Hahella chejuensis KCTC 2396: one gene and its partner. The protein of the gene in region 1 interacts with the protein of each later gene in a pairwise test. Links are inferred from orthologs where the notes say so. Each region holds a gene or a part of one and is shown on either strand. Other genes may lie near its edges.

Evidence for each region.
Region 2: the proteins of HCH_RS29695 (region 1) and lepA interact in binary tests that used the Escherichia coli proteins (3 or more experiments, as listed by UniProt). The link is inferred for Hahella chejuensis KCTC 2396 from one-to-one orthologs.

The regions. Positions count from the first base shown.
Region 1 is NC_007645.1:6,709,758-6,712,837, reverse strand. Bases 315-3,069 are described here. They hold HCH_RS29695 (zinc transporter ZntB), read right to left. Parts: upstream 2,304-3,069; coding sequence 1,326-2,303; downstream 315-1,325. Other genes in these bases: HCH_RS29690 (DUF255 domain-containing protein), read right to left, coding at 2,437-3,069; HCH_RS29700 (alpha/beta fold hydrolase), read left to right, coding at 412-1,329. Outside these bases: HCH_RS29705 (PspA/IM30 family protein), read left to right, coding at 1-259; more of HCH_RS29690, read right to left, coding at 3,070-3,080. UniProt on the Escherichia coli protein: Zinc transporter. Acts as a Zn(2+):proton symporter, which likely mediates zinc ion uptake. Purified ZntB reconstituted in liposomes also binds and transports Cd(2+), Ni(2+) and Co(2+).
Region 2 is NC_007645.1:1,819,384-1,822,613, reverse strand. What follows is about bases 2-2,906. They hold lepA (translation elongation factor 4), read right to left. Parts: upstream 2,402-2,906; coding sequence 602-2,401; downstream 2-601. Other genes in these bases: HCH_RS08135 (DegQ family serine endoprotease), read right to left, coding at 2,603-2,906; lepB (signal peptidase I), read right to left, coding at 2-553. Also shown: more of lepB, read right to left, coding at 1-1; more of HCH_RS08135, read right to left, coding at 2,907-3,230. UniProt on the Escherichia coli protein: Required for accurate and efficient protein synthesis under certain stress conditions. May act as a fidelity factor of the translation reaction, by catalyzing a one-codon backward translocation of tRNAs on improperly translocated ribosomes.

The DNA of each region.
Region 1 (3,080 bases):
TACCCAGAGCACGCAGCAGGCGACGGCGTCACTGACGGTGCGGGCGAACTCCATGGGATCGCGCATCAGCGATATGCAGGATTCCCTGCAGCGCATTCGGGAGCGACAGGAGCGATTCGACGATATGAAGCGCGCCATGGAGCAACTGGATGAGGGACTCAATGACGATGGTCTGGAGGATAAACTGCGTAAAGCGGGTATCGGAGCCAGAACGGAGGCGGACGCCGTATTGGACCGCATTCGGAAAAAATCCGCCTGACAGTTCGTATCAGTAACTTGGATAAACCGCGCACTTTGCGCGGTTTGTTGCGTTAAAACTTGGAAAGTTAATCAATTGCCCTTAATTTCCCGTATATGATGGCCTGACCTTTTTATGAAGGCTGAGACAGCGGCTTTACGATTGTACGGACCATGACCCACGCGTATTACCACCCCCGGGAGCAGTACCTCAAGGTAAACTCCATTCAGATTTGTTACGAAGAACTGGGCGATCCTGATGGCGAGCCTATGTTGCTTATTATGGGGCTGGCCTGTCAGATGACAGCCTGGCCGCCGGAATTCCTGGAGCCATTGATCGAGGCGGGCTACCGTCTGATCCGGCTTGATAATCGGGATATCGGTCACTCTTCGGAAATCGATTGTCCGCATCGGGTTCCGGTGCCCGTGGATTTTGTGCGCTCCAAGCTGGGGTTGCCGGTAACGGCTTCCTATACGCTGTACGATATGGCGGATGACGCCATTGCCTTACTCGACGCTCTGAATATTGAGCGCGCGCATTTGGTGGGCGTCTCCATGGGAGGAATGATCTCGCAGATTGTGGCCGCGCGGCAGCCGCAGCGGATCAAATCTCTGACCTTGATGATGACCTCCAACAACAGCCCCAAGCAGCCGATGCCCGATCTGGGCACATTATGGCGCATCAATGGCGGCGGTGTGCGCGGCCATCACCAGGAGGCCGCGCTGAGGCGGGGCGTCGCATTCTGGGAAACCGTGCAAAGCCCATCTTTTCCAACGCCGAAGGAGCGTATCCTGCAGCGCATCGCCAGGGATTATCAGCGCAGTTACCGGCCCAAAGGCATTGTTCGTCAGATGCGGGCGATCCTCGCCACCGGCAGCCTGGAGAAGCTGGCGTGCAACATCACCATGCCCACGCTGATTTTGCACGGCTCGGCGGACCCATTGATGAAGCCCAGGAACGGACACATGTTGAAGCAGAGCATCGCCGACGCCAAACTGGAGATGATTCCCGGCTGGGGGCATGATCTGCCTTTGCCCTTATTGCCCAAACTGGCGCAAAAAGTCATCGAGCATGCGCGATCTGTCGGCTAAATCCAGCCTTTTTTGCGTAGATAGACGATTTCCAGCACCAGCAGCGCCACCAACAGAATAGAAAACAGCCAGAAGGCGTTGCCATCGTCCACGCCGGGCATTCCGCCGATATTGATGCCGAACAGGCCGGTCAGCAGGCCCAGCGGCAGAGACACCGCGGCGACAATGGAAAGCAGATACAAGTGCCGGTTCAGGCGGTCGTTCATGGCCGCCGCCAGCTCATCTTTGATGACCTGGGAGCGTTCGCGTATGGCGTCCAGGTCTTCCACATAGCGGGTCAGCCAGTCCATCACCTCCGTCAATCTGCGTTTGTCGTTAGCGCTGATCCAACGCAACTCCGACGTTTGCAGTCGGGCGATAACATCCCGTTGCGGCGAGATATAGCGACGGAACACAATCGCCCGTTTGCGAGTGGAAATAATGGACTCGCGAATAGATTCATCCTGAGACACCAACACCCGGTCTTCCAGATCGTCGGTGGTTTCGTTCAATGTGGTGACGGCGCTTTGCATGTGATCATAAAGCTCCACGCACATTTCCGTGAGCCATTCGCCGGCTCCGCAGGGGCCCATGTTCTGCTCCAGCTTTTCGATGATGTCCGCCGTCGCCTTTAATTGGCGTCTCCCTGCGCTAATGACGCCGTATTCGGTGATCCAGGCGCGCAGGGACACCATATCTTCCGGCTCCGCCCCCTGGTTCATGTTGACGCCGCGTAAAATGATCAACAGCCCTTCGTTCAGCTCCATCATTCGGGGACGGGTTTCATCGGCCATCAGCGCCTCGGCGATCAACCAGTCCAGGCCGAGTTGATTTTCCAACAAGTCAAGCGCGCCCGGGTGCAGCACATTGATATGCAGCCAGGTCAGGCGGGACTTGTCCTGCGCCGCTTCAGCGGCTTTCTCAACAGGAATAGGAGAAGCGCTGCCTTCGCCGTCCAGGTGAAATGCATGAATGATGGGATGGGATTCGGTCACCGCCTCTTCCTTCTGTTGAAGTTGATCGGGATTTGTTGAGCAACGACATCGTCAGTATCGCTTTGGCTAAGACTAGATCCAGTCGTCAGCAGGCGCAATCGGCCAAGATGCCTGCGTCTTTTCACCGGGCGCTTCACCAAAGGCTGAAGTTAAGCGTGTGCGGACAGTGGCAAACCTGCTCATTGCACGTTTGGAAATGTAAAGCCAGTCGTACTGGCGAGCGCGTGGCGCGACGCAGAGTCAACTCAATGCAGCAGTGATCGTCATAGACTTCCAGGGCGTTACTTGCATTAGCGTCTGTCCAAACGCTTCCAGGAGGGTAGCGTATGTCCAGCAGGTCGTGATCGGTGTGAGACAGCAACTCCACTTGCGTGCGGCGACCGTCAGGGGCCGGGCAATTGTGGCTTTGAATGCGCCATCCCTCGCTCATGTGTATGTCCAGCTGTACTTCCAGCAAATAGTCTTCCTTGTACTCCTTCACCGTCGCTGTGGCCCACATTTGGCCGGACGCGGCGTATTGCAGGTTAACCGGGTTCGGGGACAGCCACTCGTTCAGGCCTTTCAGAAACACCGGGGCCGATAATGGATGACGATTGATCTGCCCGGTGAAAGCGGCGATCTGGTTTTCCGCCATACGTTGCACGTTGAGGTCGCCAGTGCGCAGACGCAGCGCGGCCAGCACCGACGCCAGCTGCGAATTGCCGCTGATCGTTGCGTTGTCGCTGCAATGTTTACTGCGCACCAGCAAAGGTCCTTGCGCGCTCTGTGGGGTGATGA
Region 2 (3,230 bases), 4.9 Mb from region 1 along the record:
TAATGATGCGGTGCAGCTTTTCACCCAGTTGTTCTTCGTAATAGAGCTCTCTGGGAGCGCCTGCTGGAAGGGCTGCAATTAGCTTTTCATCCACGGGCTCGCCATTGATGATAAGCTGTTTGTCCTTATACTCCACCGTATCGCCAGGAACGCCCACCACCCGTTTTATGTAGTTGGTGGTGTTATCCTCTGGCGTACGAAACACCATGACATCGCCACGCTGCGGCTCTCCCAGGTCCAGAAATTTGTATCCCAATACAGGAACTCGCAGCCCATAGGAGTACTTGTTAACAAGGATGAAGTCGCCTACTTCCAGGGTGGGCATCATGGATTGAGACGGAATTTGGAACGGTTCAATGAGAAAGGAGCGAACCACCAACACCAAAAACAAAACTGGAAAAAAAGACCGGGAATACTCCACTACAACCGGCTCTTTGATCATCGCGTTACTTCCACCACGCGTCCTGACCTTTATATACAGCCAAAAGCCCAACCAAATCAGACCTGAGACCAGAGTCAGTACAACCAGAATCAAAGAGAAATCAAAGTCCATCATGTGTCCTATTCAGTTTGTATTTATTGCTTTCAGTCCGCAATTGTCTTATTTATCGACCTTCAGCACGGCGAGAAACGCGTCTTGTGGAATTTCAACGCTACCCACTTGCTTCATACGTTTCTTACCTTCTTTCTGCTTCTGCAAAAGCTTTTTCTTCCGTGAAACGTCGCCGCCATAGCATTTGGCCAATACGTTCTTGCGCAAGGCCTTGACGGTAGTTCTCGATACAATTTGTCCACCGATAGCCGCCTGAATCGCCACGTCGAACATTTGACGAGGAATCAGCTCTTTCATTTTTTCTGTCAGCAGGCGCCCTCGCGAGGCCGCGTTGTCGCGGTGAACGATAAGCGCCAACGCATCGACTTTATCGCCATTGATCAGAATATCCAGACGCACCAGATTGGCTGCCTGGAAACGAACAAAGTGGTAATCCAAAGACGCATAGCCACGGCTTACCGACTTGAGTCGATCAAAGAAGTCCAGGACAACTTCCCCCATCGGCAATTCATAGGACAGCGCGACCTGGTTCCCCAGGAACTGCATATTTTTCTGCACGCCGCGCTTTTCTACGCAAAGGGAGATGACGTTGCCAAGATAAGCCTGCGGCACAAGAATATTCGCCTCAACGATAGGCTCACGCATTTCCTCGATAAAACCAGGGTCCGGCAGCCTGGAAGGGTTGTCGACTTTAATGACTTCATTCTTTTTGGTCAGCACTTCATAGACTACCGTCGGCGCCGTGGTGATCAGATCCAGATCATATTCCCGCTCCAAACGCTCCTGGATGATTTCCATATGCAGCATTCCCAGGAAGCCGCAGCGGAAACCAAACCCCAAAGCGTCAGAGGTTTCGGGCTCGAAGAACAATGACGCATCGTTAAGCGTCAACTTGTCCAGTGCGTCACGGAAATCTTCGTAGTCATCAGAACTGACCGGGAATACGCCAGCGTATACCTGAGGTTGTACACGCTTGAATCCCGGCAAAGAGGCCACGTCAGGCGTTTTCGCCAGAGTGATGGTGTCGCCGACGGGAGCGCCGTGTATATCTTTAATGCCCGCGATGACATAACCCACTTCACCCGCTTTAAGGCAGCCGGTTTCGGTACGCTTTGGCGTAAACACGCCAATGGAAGTCACCAACTCCTGAGTCTTGGTCGACTTAATCAGAATTTTATCGCCTTTATTCAGCGTTCCGTTCTTAACCCGGACCAAGGACACAACGCCCAGATAATTATCAAACCAAGAGTCAATAATAAGAGCCTGTAACGGGGCGTCAGGGTCTCCTTCCGGCGGCGGCACCAGTTGAACAATTTGCTCCAGGCTCTCTTGAATGCCCATACCGGCTTTGGCGCTGGCTTCTACGGCGCCCGCGGCGTCAATGCCGATAATCTCTTCGATCTCATGACGCACCCGCGCCGGCTCCGCCTGCGGCAGGTCCATCTTGTTCAGAATGGGAATAACTTCCAGCCCCATTTCGATGGCGGTATAACAGTTCGCCACGGACTGCGCCTCAACGCCTTGCGCGGCGTCAACCACCAGCAATGCGCCTTCACAGGCAGCCAAAGAACGAGACACCTCATATGAGAAGTCCACGTGTCCGGGAGTATCGATGAAATTCAACTGATAACGGGACCCATCTTTTGCGTCGTAATAGAGCGTTACGCTCTGGGCTTTAATAGTAATGCCCCGCTCCCGCTCGATATCCATTGAGTCGAGCACCTGTTCGGACATTTCCCGATCAGATAAGCCACCGCAATATTGAATAAAGCGGTCAGCCAAAGTGGACTTGCCATGATCGATGTGGGCAATGATAGAAAAATTTCTAATGTGGTTGAGTTTACTCACGGACTACTGTCACTCAGATTCAAAGTTGAAGGCGGCGAAATTTTAACAGCTCCGCCGAGTAAATTGCAGCGAATTAACAAAATACCCTCAGAATTCACACCGATATTGGGAGAAACGCCGCTTTCTCTCCAGTAAAACGAGCAACGGCCGGGCTTCATCTTAAGAAACCCGGCCGCCTGCCTCGGCCAATCAGAACTGGGCCTATTTATTGTTCAACTTCAACACAATGAAGGCTGGGTTGCCCTGACGAATAATCAGTACTGGCAGCGACTTGCCAACCGGCAGCTTCTCAACCACTTCATGGAACTGCGCGACTGTCTCTACATCTTTATTATTGATGCTGCTGATCACATCATTAGGCTGAATTCCGGCTGTCGCCGCAGGCCCTGGGAATACTTGCGCCACCATGACGCCTCCCGCCACCTGCATACTCTCTTTCTCCTCATCCGTCAGATCGCGGACCTGCAAGTTGAGAGCGTTGTTCTGAGGCGCGGTCTGGCCTGCCGGCACACTGGCGACCCCGTTGTCGTCCGCCGGCAACTGGCCGATCTCGACAGCAACATCCATTTCATCGCCACGACGCACAACTTTCATACTCGCTTTCTGTCCCGGTGAGGTGCGCCCCACCAGATGCGGCAACTCAGAGGATAGCCCAATCTCATTGCCGTTGTAGCTGACGATGACATCCCCAGGCTGCAAGCCGGCCTTGTCGGCGGGAGAGCCTTTCATGACCTGCGCCACCAATGCGCCGCGCGGCTTGTTCAGATTGAAGGATTCAGCCAAATCCTTGTTTACTTCCTGTATCAACACACCCAACCAGCCGCGCTTG